Regions from separate parts of the Massilia sp. 2TAF26 genome, predicted to be linked through region 1. Evidence: predicted binding sites of a transcription regulator. Region 1 holds the regulator's gene; each other region holds the start of a gene.
The links. Region 1 encodes FNR, which switches genes on or off when oxygen is low (the NO sensors DNR and NnrR bind a similar motif). Its sites were predicted from a motif close to TTGATNNNNATCAA; they were not measured.
Positions count from the first base shown of each region.

Region 2: a site for FNR is predicted at 1,757-1,770, ahead of AB4Z32_RS14710 (glycine-rich domain-containing protein). Genes of this name have one in related genera too.
Region 3: a site for FNR is predicted at 2,429-2,442, ahead of cqsA (alpha-hydroxyketone-type quorum-sensing autoinducer synthase). Genes of this name have one in related genera too.
Region 4: a site for FNR is predicted at 2,563-2,576, ahead of AB4Z32_RS13165 (carbohydrate kinase). Genes of this name have one in related genera too.

Region 1 is NZ_JBFRFV010000002.1:108,421-112,886, reverse strand. Features, by position in the region: gene AB4Z32_RS02610 (cytochrome ubiquinol oxidase subunit I) at 1-1,330, opposite strand, end outside; gene fnr (fumarate/nitrate reduction transcriptional regulator Fnr) at 1,529-2,299, shown strand; gene AB4Z32_RS02600 (GNAT family N-acetyltransferase) at 2,509-2,970, shown strand; gene AB4Z32_RS02595 (EthD family reductase) at 2,995-3,315, shown strand; gene AB4Z32_RS02590 (hypothetical protein) at 3,330-3,551, opposite strand; gene AB4Z32_RS02585 (hypothetical protein) at 3,882-4,079, shown strand; gene AB4Z32_RS02580 (GNAT family N-acetyltransferase) at 4,195-4,466, opposite strand, start outside.
Region 2 is NZ_JBFRFV010000012.1:129,082-133,547, forward strand. Features, by position in the region: gene AB4Z32_RS14700 (NAD-dependent epimerase/dehydratase family protein) at 1-238, shown strand, start outside; gene AB4Z32_RS14705 (hypothetical protein) at 397-672, shown strand; gene AB4Z32_RS14710 (glycine-rich domain-containing protein) at 747-1,547, opposite strand; gene AB4Z32_RS14715 (CHASE domain-containing protein) at 1,912-3,765, opposite strand; gene AB4Z32_RS14720 (glutamine--tRNA ligase/YqeY domain fusion protein) at 3,918-4,466, opposite strand, start outside.
Region 3 is NZ_JBFRFV010000018.1:34,241-38,706, forward strand. Features, by position in the region: gene AB4Z32_RS18145 (DUF2156 domain-containing protein) at 1-371, opposite strand, end outside; partial or broken gene AB4Z32_RS18150 (class I SAM-dependent methyltransferase) at 368-1,024, opposite strand; gene cqsA (alpha-hydroxyketone-type quorum-sensing autoinducer synthase) at 1,121-2,359, opposite strand; gene AB4Z32_RS18160 (sensor histidine kinase) at 2,546-3,916, shown strand; gene AB4Z32_RS18165 (response regulator) at 3,918-4,466, shown strand, end outside.
Region 4 is NZ_JBFRFV010000010.1:163,136-167,601, forward strand. Features, by position in the region: gene AB4Z32_RS13155 (LysR family transcriptional regulator) at 1-456, opposite strand, end outside; gene AB4Z32_RS13160 (pseudouridine-5'-phosphate glycosidase) at 478-1,392, opposite strand; gene AB4Z32_RS13165 (carbohydrate kinase) at 1,395-2,507, opposite strand; gene xapA (xanthosine phosphorylase) at 2,823-3,659, shown strand; gene AB4Z32_RS13175 (phosphopentomutase) at 3,790-4,466, shown strand, end outside.

The sequences.
Region 1 (4,466 bases):
GCGTGGTATCGAAGGCTTGCGGCCCCTTGCGCACCAGCCTCAGCACATAGGCGATGCCGACCCCGAACACAAAAAAGTAGGAAACCACGAACAGCGCCAGGCTCAGCGCCACCGGCCCGGCGTCGATCTTCGAGGCGCCGTCGGCGGTGCGCAGCACGCCATAGACGATCCAGGGCTGGCGCCCGACCTCGGTGGTGATCCAGCCGGCCAGCACCGCTACCAGACCCGCCGGCCCCATCCACATGGCCATGCGCAGGAAGCCGCGGCTGTCGAACAGGCGCTTCCTGAAGCGTAGCCACACGCCCCAGGCGCCCAGCGCGATCATCAGCAGGCCCAGGCCCACCATCACGCGAAAACTCCAGAACAGGATCAGGGAATTCGGCCGCTGGTCGCGCGGAAATTCCTTCAAACCCTTGATCTGGCCGCCCCAGGTATGGGTCAGGATCCAGCTGCCCACGCGCGGGATGCCGATGGCGAACTTGGTTTCCTCGTCCTCCATGCTGGGTATGCCGAACAGCAAAAGTGGCAGGGGCTTGTCGCCCTCGTTTTCCCAATGCCCCTCGAGGGCGGCGATCTTGGCCGGCTGGTGCTTGAGAGTGTTCAGGCCGTGCATGTCGCCGACCACGGCCTGGATCGGCGCCACGATCAGCACCATCCACATCGCCATCGACAGCATGGTGCGCACCGCCTCGCTCCCCCGTCCCTTGAGCAGATGCCAGGCCGCCGAGCTGCCGACGAACAGCGCGGTCGACAGGAAGGCCGCGATCGACATGTGCACCAGCCGGTAGGGGAAGGAGGGATTGAAGACGATCTTGAACCAGTCGACCGGCACCATGCGGCCGTTGACGATGTCGTAGCCCTGCGGCGTCTGCATCCAGCTGTTCGAGCCGAGGATCCAGGTGGCGGAAATCAAGGTGCCGAGCGCGACCATGCAGGTGGCGAGGAAGTGCAGCCCGGGCCCGACCCGGGTCCAGCCGAACAGCATCACGCCGAGGAAGCCGGCCTCCAGGAAGAAGGCGGTGAGCACCTCGTAGGCCAGCAGCGGCCCGGTGATGGCGCCGGCATATTCGGAAAAATAGCTCCAGTTGGTACCGAACTGGTAGGCCATCACGATGCCGGAGACCACGCCCATGCCGAAGTTGACGGCGAAGATCTTCAGCCAGAAGTGATAGAGATCGACGAAGACCTGGCGCCTGGTCTTCAGCCAGCACAGCTCGAGCACGGCCAGGTAGCTGGCCAGGCCGATGGTGATGGCCGGAAACAGGATGTGGAACGACATCGTGAACGCGAACTGCAGGCGCGCCAGGTCCAATGCCGCCAATCCGAACATGAGTCCCCTCCGCTATTGTCGTGTGTAGAATCTAGCACGTGCTGAGCCGCGCACGATTGGCGCAGTAGCGATGCCTGGCCGCGTTCAAAATGCCACGGAGTATGATCAGGCGTCGAGGCAGCCCCGGCTTTGCGAACGCAAGCTCGGCATGGGGCCGTATAATCCGGGGTATTGACATCCATTCGCATCCTTTATCCGATGATCCAGGCCATCTCTTTCCAGAGCGACGACAAGCCGCTGAACGTTCCCGCGCTCAAGGCCAGCTGCTCGGCCTGCAGCATGCACCAGCTGTGCCTGCCGATGGGCCTGGAAGACGCGGACATCGACCGCCTCGACAAGATCATCGGCCGCCGCCGCCGTCTCGAGCGCGACGAAGCCCTGTACAAGATGGGCGAGCCCTTCCGCAACCTCTACGCGGTGCGCTTCGGCCACTTCAAGACCTACCAGGTGAATGCGGCCGGCGAGGCGCAGATCACCGGTTTCCAGATGGCCGGCGAACTGCTGGGCATGGATGCGATCAGCGCCGACCGCCACCACTGCGACGCCGTCGCGCTGGAAGACAGCGAAGTCTGCGAGATCCCCTTCACCAACCTGGAAGACCTGTTTGGCCAGGTGCCTGCCCTGCTGCGCCACTTCCACCGCATCATGAGCCAGGAAATCACGCGCGAGCAGAACGTCATGCTCCTGCTCGGCAATATGCGCGCCGAGCAGCGCTTCGCCGTCTTCCTGGTGAACCTGTCGGCCCGCTACGCCGCGCGCGGCTATGCGGCCAACAGCTTCCAGCTGCGCATGTCGCGCGAGGACATCGGCAACTACCTGGGGCTGACCATCGAGAGCATCAGCCGCCTGCTGTCGCGCTTCAAGAAGCTTGGCCTGCTGCAGGTCGACAAGCGCGAAGTGACCCTGCTCGAACCGGCGCGGCTGAAGGCGATGGCGGCCGGGACCGAGCAGTGCAGTCCGATGGCGTGATCAACTAGCCTGTTGGATTGCTTCCGGCTTTTGATCGGCCGGTGCGGCTTCCGGCGCGACGACGTTGCCGTCGACGACTTGCACGACCATTTGTTCGCCTTGCGGGCCCAGGGCCAGGCAGTTGTATTTCAGGCACTCCCCTCGACAATAAGATCCAGTGGGTACATGCTGGTCGTCTGACGTAGGCCAAGCACAAAACGGAGGTCGACATGACGACAAGTAACTTAGTTGAAGAACTCTCGGGCGCGCCATCCCGCCATGGGCTTCTTGAGGACATTGGCAGCTTGCGCGAAGGCCGAACCCGGCTCGATCTGGATGGGTTTCGATTCGATCCGATACGCAAGCTTCCACTCTATGTCTTCAATCTCGTCGACGACGACGGAGCTCTTGTCGGCCAGTATCACTTTGCACCGGGCGCGCCGGAAGCGGTGGGAGAGATCGGCAACGCCGGGGGATACGTGGATGAAGCGTACCGGAACAGAGGTCACAGCAAAGACGCCATCAAGGCCTTGGGCGAGCTGGCGTCGCGACACGGAATGGACTCGTTCATCATCACCTGCCCGAAGGACAACGAGGCTGCGCGTAAAGCCCTGGACCAGGTCGGCGTAGAAATGGCGAATCGTGGCGACAAACTCTGTTTTTACGAAATTCCGGCATCGAAATCGAACTGAAGCAATTACGACGAGGAGACAGAGATGATCAAGGTGAGCGTGATGTATCCCAACGGCCCGGACGCCCGTTTCGACGACGACTACTACCGGGAGCGGCACATGCCCATGGTGAAGGAACTGATGGGCGATGCTTTAATGTACTACACGATCGACAGGGGAATGGCCGGCGGTGCGCCGGCGTCGAACGCGCCCTACATCGCCATGGGTCACCTGTTCTGCGACTCGGTCGATGCCTTCCAGGCCGGCTTCGGCCCGCATACGAAGGAAATCATGGGCGACATTCCGAATTACACCAACCAGACGCCGGTCGTCCAGATCAGTCAGGTGGTGGTCGGCCAAGCCTGAGCCGGGCGGCCGCCTCATCCTTCCCAGCGCGAGCCGGGAAGGATGCCGCACATGTTCCCGCGCTGGAATCCGGGACCCTTGAAGGCGAGGAAATCGTCATTGAAGCTAGCGAAGGTGGTGTCCGGGCGCCGCTTCAGCACCCGGTGGCCGAAATCCTGTCCGCGCGGGTGGGCGGCGACCACGGCGGCGCGCTGTTCCGCCGTGAACTGGTCGAAGTTGCGGCCCGCCATGTCCATGGCGGCGCCGGCCTGCGAAGGCAGGACTACCTGAGCAACGTGGATGCGGACCGTGTGGCCGCCGCCTGGCGGAACTGGTGCGGCGCCTTGGGTGATATTCGATCGCTCACCACGACGGTTGGCAAACCGGTGCCGAAATGACCCACCCGAGGGGAAACCATATTCGTGCAGATCGGCGCCAGGATCTACCAGCGTCGTCGATGCAGTACACGTAATCCCGGGCGGTGCCGAGCCAGGCTGCATAAGCCGGATTCGCTTCACTGCCGGGCGCGCCACCTCAAGCGCGAATGGATATACTCAGCATATCCGCCCACTATTGGGAATCGCGTGATGAACCGACGCCGCGACTACAAGACCGCCCTATTGATCGACGCAGCGATCTACTCGAGCTCTGCTGAAGTACGCGCGCACGCCGCCGGCGAACTTTCAGAGCGGCCCCTCCCGCCTGATTTCGAGATGCGCATCTTTTTGGAGCCGAATAGGCGTCGCCACAACCCACCTTCGCAGCAGCCGGAATTTCCGGAGTAATCGCGTCCAGGTGGACTGTCCGGGACCGCATGCAAATACGATTGCCATGATGCGACTGCCCACGTCCGCTCATGGGACCCGAAGGGACATCGGCATATCGCCGATCGCAGCCGCTTCAGGTATTCTCACGCACGTAACTATTGATTTCCTTGCCGTTCAGTTCAGTTTTCATTTCGTACGTCATTCCCAGGCGCTCGGCGACACGACGCGATGATTCATTGCCAGAAGCGATCAGTGCCCGAACCTTCGGCTCACCCCGGACCTCGAACGCATACTTCAGGACTGCCGCCGCCGCTTCGTTCGCAATTCCCTTTCCCCAGAATGCCCGATAGGTATTCCATCCCATCTCCATCACGGTTGATTCGTGGCGGAAGAAAGCGCCCACGC
Region 2 (4,466 bases), on a different contig from region 1:
CGCCAGCGACGATAGCCACATGAAGATGGGAGAGTACTTCGACCTGGTGGCCGACGCCTTCGGACTGCCGCGCCCGCCGCGCCTGCCGCGCGCAGAGCTGGAAAAGGCGGTCTCGCCGATGCTGCTGTCCTTCATGTCGGAGTCGCGCCGGCTCGACAACCGCCGCATCAGGCGCGAATTGCGGGCCCGGCTGCATCACCCGCGGGTCGAGGAGGCGGTGCTGGAAATGGCGAAATAAGGTGCTCTTAAGCAAAAGATAACTGGTCCGTGTATCATTCGGGGTAGCTGCCTCGCAGCCATATAAATACTACCTATACCCCAAAACTATCGGATTTTTCACGACCCTATAAGGGTTGTGAAGAATATCCCACGGATTGTTATTTTAGAAAGAAGACCATGCCCATCAGAAGGATACCGGAGGGTTCCATCTACGACCCGAACCGGGTTCTCGACGCCATCATCGGCAAACTCAGGCTCAAGAACGACGCTGCGCTGTCGCGCGTGCTCGAAGTCGCACCGCCGGTGATCAGCAAGATCCGCCACAATACGCTGCCGATCGGCGCGACCATCCTGCTGCGCATGCACGAGGTATCCGATTACAGCATTCGCGAACTGCGCGCGCTGATGGTGCGGGCCGGCAGCGAGTCCGACGCCGGGACCGCCGCGGCCTGAAACGCCGGAAGCCGGGCCGGCTCAAGAACCGGTCCCGGCGCAGATCCGGCGCGGAAGGCCGGATCAGGGTGATGTCATTGGTGGCAGGCTTCGGCTTGCAGCCTGTCGCGCGAAGGGCCTGCGCAGAAGGCGACGGCGCTGGAGATGTCCGTGACGCGTGCTTTCAGTTTGTCGCGCGACGGTCCTGCACAGAAGGCGACGGCGCTTGAGATGTCCGTGACGCGTGCTTTCAACCTGTCGCGCGAGGGGCCCGCGCAGAAGGCGATCGCGCCGGAGACGTTCGTACCGATTGCTTTCAGCCTGTCGCGCGAGGGGCCTGCGCAGAAGGCGATCGCGCCGGAGACGTTCGTATCGATTGCTTTCAGCCTGTCGCGCGAGGGGCCTGCGCAGAAGGCGATCGCGCCGGAGACGTTCGTATCGATTGCTTTCAGCTTGTCGCGCGACGGTCCTGCGCAGAAGGCGGTCGCTTCGGCGGCTTCCACGGACGATCCCGGGTAGGCCTCGCCGAAGGTGGCTTCGTACAGGTCGCGCATGCGGTCGCCGCTGTCGAGGCGGAACTGTTCATCTTCTTCGCTGCCGTCCATGCCGACGTAGGGATAGTGGTGCAGGAAGTAGCCGAACACGCGCTCGCAGTCGGTGGCGTACTTCATGGTATCGAGGATGTGGTAGTGCCAGAACGTATCGACATCGGCCAGGGGCGACGTATCTTCTTCAGGATACAGCTTCATCAGGCACAGGAAGCGCCGGTATTCCTTTTCTACAGCGTTGACTTTCTCCAGGCTCCAGCCTTCTCCCGATTCGACGTGCATCAGCTTCATCTTGATCGGTTCCAGGTCGAGCTCGGTCACTGCTTTGAACAGGTCGTTGGCGTTCATGATCATCCTCAAATTTATTGACAGCATGTTTTGAACAGCTTCCCTTTTGTATTGTAATTCTATCCACTGCAACTGCTGAACTATTTACCAATTGTGCATGATGATTTTTAGCAACGTTTTCAGACTTCTTGATGTGCGTTGCATGTGATTAATGTAATTTAGGAAATAAGCTCAGGCTTTGATATTTGTTAAAGTTTTTTGTTTTTAATTTGACATTTATCAAAGGAAAGTGGTGTACTAAAGCGGGAACCGCTGTGCGCCGATCAGCGCAAGGCCGTGCGCGATGGCGAATAGCGAGCCAAGGCCTCTGGCGCAGAAGAAAGGGAAGAGGGCGATGAGCCGGCCTGCATCGGCGCCGGTTGCTTCAGATGACGGCCGAACCGGCGCCGTGCTCCTGATGTTCCTGCAGAAGATGTTCGGGTGCGTTCACGACCGGTGCCGAGACCGTCACCGTCGTGCCGCCGCCGGGCTTGCTGAACACGGAACAGGTGCCGCCGAGGATGATGACGCGTTCCTCGATCCCGACCAGGCCGAAGGACCCGGACTTGTGATGTCCGCCCGGCGGCAGGCCGCAACCGTTATCCCGCACCATGAGCGACAGCCAGCCGTCGTTCAGGCTCAGCTCGACCCAGACCCTGGTCGCGTTCGCATGGCGCACGACATTGGTCAGCGATTCCTGCAGGATGCGGAAAAATGCGGTTGCGCAGTGGTCGGGCAGGGCGATCTCTCCCTGCTCGTTGCGCAGTTCGCAGGGGATGCCGGTGCGCCGCTCGAACTGGTTGACCTGCCACTCGACGGCTGCCGACAGGCCGAGGTCGAGTACGGTTGGGCGCAGGTCGTTGATGATCTGGCGCACGCTCTTGATGATGGTATCGATCTGCTGCAGCGTCTCGCGCGCGCGTCCATGCAGGTGGCGATGGCTTGCCTTGGTGCGGGCGGCCAGCATCTCGCCTTCGATGCGCAGCGCCAGCAGGTTCTGGCCGAGATCGTCGTGGATCTCGCGCGCGATGCGTTTGCGTTCCAGCTCCTTGATCTGGTAGGCATGATCGGCAAGGCGGCGCAGCTTGTGGTGCGACAGCTGCAGCTTGTTCTGGCTCTCGCGCAGTTCGCTGGTCATCTCCTTCGCCAGTTCGAGAGCGGCGCGGCGCGACGACGTCAACGTCTGCACCAGTGCGAACAGCAGCATCGAGCCGAGAAAACCGAAAGCCATCATCAGGTTCGGATAATGCACGTCGAAGTCGGTGTACAGGGCGGACTTGGGCACGCTGAAGACGGTCGTCCACGGACGGCCGTTGAAATCCAGCGGCAGGGTCACCGTGAACAGGTCGTGCCTGGTGTCGAGCGGAGGGCTGGGACGCTCGAGGGTGCCCTGGCTGTCGTACAGCGTCATCTTGCGCCCCGGATCGTCGCCGGCTTCGTCGTCCACATGGGGGCCGGTCTCGTACAGGGTCATCCTCAGGTCCGGCACCGAGATTTCTTCCATCACCCCTTTCAGCAGCTTGGTGACGCTGAAGGCAATCCCGATCGATCCCAGGTAGGCGGTACGGCGCTGCTCGACGCTGTCGCGCCGCAAGCCTGCCCGGTAGACGGGCATGCGCATGCCGAGATAGACATCGTTCGGACGGGACAGCACCGGGATCGGCGTGCCGGAGGCCTGCACCGTGCCTTCGTCCCGCTCCCGCGACAACATGTCGCCGAAATAGGGATTGCTCATCAGGTCATACCCGTACATGCCGGACAGCTGCCCCTGCGGCTCGATATAGGCAACCGGAAGATAGGCTGGCCGGGTATTCGGCGGCACGATGTCCAGTTGGGCGGCGCGGGCCCCGAGCGCGCTCTTTTCGGCGCGCAAACGGCGCACGAAGTCCTGGCGCTCGCTCGCGCGGACGTACACGGCGAAATTGATGAAGTCGAGGGCGGGATAATCCCTTGCCAGGTTCAGGCCGTTCACGTAATCGTGGAACAGGCGCTGCGTCACGGTGTCGGCGCTCTGCAGGGTGCTGGCGCTGGCGCGCAGCAGGTCGGTATAGGACTTGATCCGGACTGCGATCACGCTCTGGGCGTACTTGCAGTGGTTGAAAAAGCGCTGCTGGGCATCGCTCTCGATCGAACGCGCCGTGAACAGATGGGCGATGCCGCCGATCAGGGACGACAGCAGCAGTCCGGTCCAGAACGAGAACCGGGTGACCGAAAATGCGTCTCTCAGTACCCTCGACATCGGCTATCCCTGAATAGTAACCAACAGCAACTTACGGTCTTTGGAGGGAGGACGTACCTAGCTGTTCGACTAGTTGTGGCCGGGGCGAAAAAAAAGCCCGGCAGGAACCGGGCTTCGGCGGAGGCGGCGCGGGCGGCCGCCGGCGCAGGCGCTTACTTGCCCCAGCTATCCTTCAGCGTGGTCACGCGGTTGAACACCGGCTTGCCCGGCTGGGAATCGACGCGGTCGGCCACGAAGTAGCCGTGGCGCTCGAACTGGAAGCGCTGTTCGGCTTCGGCCGACTTCAGGCCCGGCTCCAGGTAGGCGGTGACGGTTTCCAGTGCGTTCGGGTTCAGCAGGTCCTTGAAGTCGCGGCCGCCGGCGTCCGGATTCGGATCGCTGAACAGGCGGTCGTACAGGCGCACCTCGGCCTCGAGCGCATGGGCGGCGCTGACCCAGGTGATGTTGCCCTTGACCTTGTAGTTGTCGGCGCCCGGGGTGCCCGATTTCGAATCCTCGAAATAGTTCACGTGCACCGCGGTCACGTTGCCGTCCGCGTCCTTGTCGAAACCGGTGCACTCGGCCACGAAGCCGTACTTCAGGCGCACGCGCGAACCCGGCTTGTCGGCGGTCGGCGGGGTGAAGCGGTGGTAGCCCTTGCTCGGCACTTCCATGAAGTCTTCCTGCTCGATCCACAGTTCCCTGGTGAACGGGAAGCTGCG
Region 3 (4,466 bases), on a different contig from region 1:
ATCTTCGATTCGCTGCCGAACTGGGTGCCGTAATAGCCGTGGCGTCCGTGGAGGTGGTCGACCACCACCTTGCTCACCTGGACGAAGACGGCGTGCGGGAAGCGCTCCAGGAAGCGGTCGATCAGCATTGCGCGCTGCTCCGGCGCGCACACCGGATCGGCCAGCGCGAACTGCATGCCCCAGTACTGGGCATAGGCGATGTAGCCGGCGCCCGGCAGCTCGAAGTAGGCCATGTCCGGCTGCATGGTCGAGAAGGACATCGGGTGGCTGCCATATTCCTTCAGCCACGCCACGCGCCTGGCCAGCTCGGCGTGGGCGTCGGCGTCGGCCGGAGCGAGCGGCCGGGTGAGCGCGAGAGCGGCGTCGCTCATGCGAGGTCCGGCTTCTCGCCCAGCACCGACCAGTAGCAGTCCAGCAGCAGCAGCTTGTAGTGCTTCTGCTCCTGCACCCGCAGGCCGAGCTTGTTCATCCACTCGGGATAGTTGTAGATATTGTGGAAGGCGTTCCCGGCAAACAGCCAGAAGAAGCCGACCGCGCCATACCAGTACAGGGTCTTCACCAGCCGGCTCAGGACGTTCCCGGTCGGGAAGGAGAAGTCGCCCACCACCACCCGCGCGCCCGGCCGGCCGAGGCGGATCAGGTGCTGCAGCACCTTCACCATCATGTCCTCGTGGAAGACGTTGAGGAAGAAGTTGGCCACCACCATGTCGTAGCGCTCGTACTCCTCCACCTGCATGATGTCGCTGTGGACCTGGCGGATCGAGACCTGCACGCCCTCTTTCGCCAGGTTGGCCTGGAACTTCCTCAGCATGGTCTCGGACAGGTCGACCACGGTGACCTCGGCCCCGCGGCCCGCCGCGTAGACCGCATCCCTGCCGTGGCCGACGCCGGCGAACAGCACCCGGTCGCCCGGCTGCAGGCGATCGAGCATCGCCACCTTGCACTTGTGGATCGACTTCCCGCTGTAGAAGGCACTCAGCCAGTCGTAGATCGGCCCAACGAGCCTGTATTTGTCGCTCACGCTTGTCTCCTTCTTGTCTTTTGTATAAGCGTAAGCGAAAGCGTCAGCCCTCCACGATTTTGTGCCTGCCTTTAGGAGCCAACTTCCTGGCCTTCCGAGTCAGTGCACGCGGCGCCGGCGAACGGTCGAGGTCCAGTTCTCGAGGTCGACCTCGTCGCGCATGTCGGCGCAGGCGTCCAGCAGCTTCGCGATCTCGCGCTTCGTCATGCCCGAGTTCAGGGTCAGGCGCACCAGCGCGCGGTTCTTGGGCGTGGCCGGGGCGCAGAACACCGCGCCCTGGATACCGCGGTTTTCCAGCGCCTTGCGCAGCACCAGGGTCTTCGGCTCGGTGCCCACTTCGAGCGCGATGATCTGCTCGCTGCCCTCGTCGACGCAGTAGCCGAGCCGTTCCAGGCCGCTGCGCACTTCCTCGGTGATGCGGCGCAGGCCGGCCCGGCGGACGTCGGCCTGCTCGACGAAATCGATGGCGGCGTCGAACCAGGCCAGCTCGTGGTTCAGCAGGCAGGAGCTGAAGATCGCCGGGCGCGACTCCGACAGGAAGTAGCCCTTGAAGCGGCTCGAACAGGTGATGATGCCGGCGCGGCCGGCGAAGGCCTTGGCCAGCGAGGCGGTACGGAAGTGCACGCGGTCTTCCAGTCCGGCGGCGATCACCAGGCCGGCGCCGCGCGGACCGTGGGTGCCGAGCGAATGCGATTCGTCGACCACCAGCACGCTGCCGGTCTTCTCGGCCAGGGCAAGCACCTCGTGCAGCGGCGCCAGGCTGCCGTCGGTGCTGTACAGGGCGTCGACCACGATCACGCCGGCGCCGTGCTTGTTCAACTGGCGCTGCAAGTGCTCCATATTGTTATGCAGGAAGGGCACGGCCCTGGCCCCGCCCAGCTGGACCCCGTCCCACAGTGAGGCATGCGCCATGATGTCGAGGTAGACCGGCACGCCCGGCTCGGCGATGCTGTGCATCAGCCCGACGTTCGCGGCCCAGCCGGATTGCGCCAGCACCGTCTGCTGGGCGCCCATGAAGTCGGCGAACTTCTCTTCCAGCCGGTGCTGCCGGCTGCCGGCCTGCAGGTAGACGGCCGACATCAGGTTCTGCCCGGCCTTGCCCTGCAGGGCGCGCACCTGGGCCTGGAGCAGCGCCGGTTCGTTCGCCAGGCAGAGGTAATCGTTACCGGCCAACATGACCGCGCCGGGTCCCTGGCGCTTCCACACATGGACGTGCTCGCCGCCCATGAGCTGTTCGATCCGGTTCACGTGGTGTTCGTCCATCCGGCGGGTGACGAAGGCGGGCATGCGCAGGGCTGCGGGGCGGACATGGTTTTGGGCTTTGGTCAGTAGTGTCATTTTTTTATCTCCAGGAAAAATTTCATTGTGTCCATACGCAAAAATTCGGCTCGGCTTCTCGACGCACTCTTGACCGAGATCAATCTGAACTGAGCAGTTTCCTTCAAGCTCAACCAACAATTGCGTGAGATCAATTGTTAAGTGACAAGGATCGAAAACAGACGGTCGACGACCGGGAGTTGCCGAGTGAAGAATCTGCTGTACAGGAGCATCGCGAACATCAGTGCGCCGATCAGGATGCGTTATCGGCTGACCCGCCCCGCCTTGCTGGCGTGGCTGCTGCGCCAGGACCAGCTGCACGAGCATGCCGTGGTGCGGCTGCATTTCCTCGCATGGGTCGGCTGCATCGGCATGCCGGCGTACTACCTCATCTGGACAATGTGGTTCCCACAAAAGTTCGAGAGCCCGGGCCTGCGGATACTCGGTTTTGTTCTATGCCTTCCAGCATTATTGTTCCCGCGCAAAATCAAGCGAAACTGGCTCCGTCCCTATGAGTTCATCAGCGTCACCTATGTGATGCCCTTCTTTTTCAGCTACATGTTCCTGATGAACCACGGCTCGGCAGTGTGGGGCGAATCGCTGCTGCTGGCGCTGATCCTGCTGTTCCAGTTCGATTCCCTGTGGGCGCTGCTGTCCTGCAGCGCCGGCGCGCTGGCCGCCTGCCTGCTGTACGTGGTGCTGGGCGATCCGAACGCGAGCGGCGATTTCCACGCCCTGCCGCTGGTGCTGGAGCAGGCGCCGATCTACGTCTTCACGATCGTGATCGTGGCCCTTACCAAGATCGGGCGCCGGCTGCTGGCGAGCGAGAAGCTGGCCGGCATGGCGCAGGCGCTGGCGATGGTCTCGCACGAACTGCGCACGCCCCTGATCAGCATCTCCGCCAACGTGCGCGGGATCGCCAGGGCGATACCGGGCGCGGAAGAAGGCGTGCCGGAAGCGCTGGAGCGGATCGGCTTCGAGGTGCGCCACATGAACCAGATGATCGACCTGTTCCTGATGTCGGCAGCGGCCATGAACCAGCAACTGGCGCCCAACGAGCGGGTATCGATGGCCGAGCTGGTGAACGGCGTGATCGGCCGCTATCCCTTCGTCAGCGGGGAGCAGCGGCGCCTGGTGAGCGTGGTGGTGCGCAGCGACTTCGCCTTCCGCGGACGCCAGGAACTGGCCTCGGTGGTGCTGCTCAACCTGCTCCGGAATGCCCTGAAGGCCCTGCAGCGCGCCGGCAAGGGGAAAGTGCGGATCATCGTCGACGGCGCCCGCAAGCGCCCGCGCCTGCTGCTGATGGACAGCGGCTGCGGCATCCCGGCGCGCCAGCTGCCCTACATCTTCGAGCGCTTCTATTCCTACCCGGCGAACACCGGCGCCGGCATCGGCCTGGCGCTGTGCAAGGACATCGTGCATGCCTGGCACGGCAAGATCCGCTGCCGCTCGCGCGAGGACCTGTACACGGTGTTCGCGCTGGAGTTCCCGCCGGCGCGGCGCGCCGCCGACGCGTCCACGACGCCGCGTCCTCCCCGTGCAATCAACGACCGAGTCGAACGAGTCAACGAGGCTTAGCATGAACCTGCCGATCTACCAGCATCCCACCATGACCGTCCTCGTGGATGACAGTCCCAGCTTCCTGCACAGCCTGCGCTTCCAGCTCGGCCCGAGCTTCCCCAGCATCGGCTTCAGCGACACCACCGCCGCCACCGCCTGGCTGCGCCAGCACGGCGCCGCGCCCGCGGCCCTGGCCGGACTGCTGTCGCCCAGCGTCGACACCTATACCTTCGCGCCCCAGCCCTACAACATCGCCCTGCACGTCGAGCAGGTATGCGGCATCCGCCGCCACGCCCAGCGCTTCCTGACGCCCTCGGTGCTGGTGGTCGACTACGCGATGCCGGGCATGGACGGGATCCAGTTCTGCGAGGCGGTGCGCGACCTGCCGTGCCGGAAGATCCTGCTGACCGGGGTCGCCGACGAGCGGGTCGCGATCGAAGCCTTCAACCGCGGCCTGATCGACCGCTACGTGCGCAAGAGCGACGCCCACGCCCTCGACCGCCTGGAGGAAGAACTCACCCATCTGCAGGAGGGCTTCTTCCTGGCCCAGTCGGAAGCGCTGCGCATG
Region 4 (4,466 bases), on a different contig from region 1:
CTTCGGCTCGCGCCAGAAGCCGACGTCGATCTGTTTTCCGCGCAGGGCGTCCCACTGCTCGTTCGGGCCGAGTTCGTGGATGGTCCAGGTCACGCGCGGGAACTGGCTCTGGAACTGTTCCAGCAGGCCGGGTATCGGGCCCCACATCGCCGAGCCGACGATGCCCACGCGCAGGCGCCCGACCTCGCCGCGGTCGATCTGGCGGATGGTGTCGACCGCCATCCGCATCCGCCCCAGCAGGTCCGAGGCTTCCTGCATGAAGGCCTTGCCGGCCACCGTCAGCTCGAAGCTGCGGGTGGTGCGCGCGAACAGGCGCACCCCCAGCTCGCTCTCCAGCTTCATGATCTGCTGCGAGAGCGGCGGTTGCGAGATGTGCAGGCGCTCGGCGGCGCGGCTGAAGCTTTTCTCTTCGGCCACCGCGAGGAAATACTTCAACTGCTTCAGGTCGATCGACATGGAGAACCCGTCAGGCTGTCGTTAATGGGTGGCGTGCAGCGCCACGGCCAGCTTGGCGCCGACCAGGGCGTTGTGCTTGACCAGGGCGATGTTGGTGGCCAGGCTGCGGCCGCCCGTCAGTTCCTTGATGCGCGCCAGCAGGAAGGGCGTGACGAGCTTGCCCTTCACGCCCTGCTGCGCCGCTTCGGCCAGGGCCTGGGCGATGATGGCATCGATCTCCTCGTTCTTCATCGACGAGACTTCCGGCACCGGATTGCTGACCACCACGCCGCCCTCCAGGCCGAGCTGCCACTTGGTGCGGATGAAGCGCGCCTGTTCTTCCGGCGTGTCGAGCTGGAAGTCGGCCTTGAAGCCGCTGTCGCGCGTGAAGAAGGCGGGGAAGGCCGCCTGGCCCACGCTCACCACCGGCACGCCGTGGGTCTCGAGGTATTCGAGGGTCAGGCCGATGTCGAGGATGGACTTGACGCCCGCGCAGACCACGGCGACGCCGGTCCGGGCCAGTTCCTGCAGGTCGGCCGAGATGTCGAAGCTGGTCTCGGCGCCGCGGTGCACGCCGCCGATGCCGCCGGTGACGAAGACTTCGATGCCGGCCAGCTTCGCGCAGATCATGGTGGCGGCGACGGTGGTGGCGCCGAGCTTTCTGGTGGCCAGGACGTAGGCCAGGTCGCGGCGGCTCACCTTGATCGCGTCCGTCGACTGGCCCAGCTGCTCGAGCTGGTCGTCGGACAGGCCGATGCAGATGCGGCCGTCGATGATGGCGATGGTGGCCGGCACCGCGCCGGCGTCGCGGATCACCTGCTCGACTTCGCGCGCGGTCTGCACGTTCTGCGGGTAGGGCATGCCGTGCGAGATGATGGTCGACTCGAGGGCGACGACGGGTTTGCCGGCGGCGCGGGCGGCCTGCACTTCGGGAGAAAACTGGAGAAAGGCTTGCATGGTCAGTCCTGGAGGTTCATGTTCGTAAGAGTGTCCGGGCCGAGGCGCGGATGCACCGTCTCGGTCACGCCGAGGGTCAGCGCCGACAGTTTCAGGCCGCGCCGGCAGGCCAGTTCGAGGTCTTCGCCGTCGTGGACCAGCGACCAGCACACGGCGGCCGCGAAGGCGTCGCCGGCGCCGGTGACGTCGACCACGTCGGTGCCGGGCGCGTACAGGCGGACGATCCGGTCCTCACCCGTGCCGCCGCGCGTGAACAGCACGCCGTCGGCGCCGCGCGTGACGATCAGGTCGCGCGCGCCCTGGGCCCGCACTTCGGCCACCGCGGCGTCGAGCTCGGTTTCGCTGGAGAGTTCGCGCCCGACCCGCGCCGCGAGTTCGCCGCGGTTCAGGATCAAGAGACGCACGCCCGAGAGATCGCGCGGCAGGCGCGCCATCTTCGGCTCGGACACCGCCACCAGCACCAGCGGCACCTCGGCACGGCGCGCTCCGGCGATCACGGCGTCGACCGTGTCGAGCGGCAGGTTGAGGTCGGCCACCACCAGCGCGCTGGTCGCGAGCCGGGCCTGGCAGCTGTCGACGAAGGCGCGATCGAGGCGGTCGTAGAGGGCCATGTCGGCCAGCGCGACCACCATCTCGCCATCCTGGTCCAGCACCGCGGTATAGGTGCCGCTGGCGAGGTCGGGCAGCTGCAGCGTGCCCCCCAGGTCGATGCCGAGGCTTTTTGCGTGGGCGAGCAGGGCGGCGCCCGAGCTGTCCTTGCCGGTCGCGGTCAGCAGGGCGGCCGGCGTGCCCATGCGCGCGAGGTTTTCGGCGATGTTGCGGGCGACGCCGCCGAAGGATTCGCTCTGGATGGCGGGGTTCGAGGTGTGCATGGCGATGCCGGCCAGCGAGCGCAGCTTGCGGTCGAGGTTGGCCGCGCCGATGCAGGTGACGGGACGGCGGTCCGGCAGCACATAGGCGCGTCCCAGCAGCTTGCGTTCGCGGATCAGGCCGGCGATATAGCCGGCCACGGCCGAGCGCGACAGCCCCAGGCTGGCAGCCAGATCCTGCTGCGAAATAAAGGGGTTCGCGCGGATCAGCTCAAGCAACTGTTGTTTTTTTGAGTGTTCGCTCACGGTGGTTCCGATTCAAGGAGGCTATAAACAATTGTTTTTAATCTTAAACACTTGTTTGGTCGGCGTCAATCCGAGGCTGTCTCCGGGGGCTAACATGCAGCATAGCCCATTTATACCTTCTACATATAAATCGAGCAAAAATTTGGTATTTGCCATACCAATCCACGATAATGCATAGTTTGATTTATTTGGTGCACCGGGCTCCCGCTTTCTGTGCAACACCTTGAGCGCCTGACGCTCCTTCAGCTTCTCCGGTCTGCCAGCACGAATACCCGCAATAAGCCCAATCCAGCGAATATCACAAGGAAGCCATCCATGCTCAGCAACACCCCATTCGAAGCCGCCGACGTCATCCGTGCCCGCAAGCCCGGTTTCACGCCGCGTGTGGCGCTCATCCTCGGCTCCGGTCTCGGCGTGCTGGCCGAGCAGATGACGGACGCGGTGGCGATCAGCTACGCCGACCTGCCTGGCTTCCCGATCAGCACCGTGCACGGCCACGCCGGCGAACTGGTGCTGGGCACCCTGGCCGGCGTGCCGGTCGCCTGCATGAAGGGCCGCGGCCACTTCTATGAAGGCTACGGCGCCAGCGTGATGACTTCCGCTGTCCGTACCCTGAAACTGATGGGCTGCGAACTGCTGTTCGTGACCAACGCGGCCGGTTCGCTGCGTCCGGAAGTGGACGCCGGCAGCATCGTGCTGCTTTCCGACCACATCAACCTGCTGCCGGGCAGCCCGATGGCCGGCCCGAACGACGACCGCTTCGGCCCGCGCTTCTTCAGCATGGCCAACGCCTATGACCTTGACACCCGCGAACTGGTGAAGACCGTGGCGAAAGAGAAGGGCATCACCCTGCACGAAGGCGTCTACCTGTCGACCCCGGGCCCGCACTTCGAAACCGCGGCCGAGATTCGCGCCTTCCGCACCATGGGCGCCGACGTGGTCGGCATGTCGGTGGTCCCGGAAGTGATCGCCGCCCGCCACTGCGGCCTGAAAGTCGCCGGCGTCTCCGCCATCACCAACCTGGCCGAAGGCCTGACCCCGTTCCCGCTGTCGCACGAGCAGACCCTGAAGTATGCTGCGGTGGCGGCCAAGGACCTGGTGGCGTTGATGCACGCGTTTATTGAACGTCTGGGTACGACCGCTAACGCCTAATACGTCGTCCCCGCGCAGGCGGGGACCCAAGTTTGTCGAGCAGTCGAAACGCAGGCAAACTTGGACCCCCGCCTTCGCGGGGGCGACGAGCTAGCAATTTCTGCTAGCAATTTCTATGTGAGATAACTATATGTCACGCGCATTCATCCTCCTGCTTGACTCCTTCGGCCTCGGCGCACTGCCCGACGCCGGCAAGTACGGCGACACCGGCGCCAACACCCTCGGCCACATCGCCGAATGGGCCGCCAGGGAAGGCAAGCCGATGTCGCTGCCGACCCTGGAAACCATCGGCCTCGGCGCCGCGGCGCATAAAGCCTGCGGCGAATGGCCGGCCGGTTTCGAGAAACGCGACGGCTTCAGCGGCGCCTGGGGCGTCGCCCGCGAGCAGTCGACCGGCAAGGACACCCAGAGCGGCCACTGGGAAATCGCCGGCGTGCCGGTGCTGTTCGACTGGGGCTACTTCCCCAAGACCGTGCCGAGCTTCCCGAAAGAGCTGACGGATAAACTGCAGGAGCTGACGGGCGTACCGGGCTGGCTGGGCAACTGCCACGCTTCCGGCACCACCATCATCAACGAGCTGGGCGACGAGCACGTCGCCAGCGGCAAGCCGATCCTGTACACCTCGGCCGACTCGGTGCTGCAGATCGCCGCGCACGAAGAACACTTCGGCCTCGAGCGCCTGTACGAAGTCTGCGAAGCCGCGTACGAGCTGGTCAAGCCCTACAATATTGGCCGTGTGATCGCGCGTCCCTTCACCGGCGCGAACGGTGATTACAAGCGCACCAGCAACCGTCACGACTACGCCGT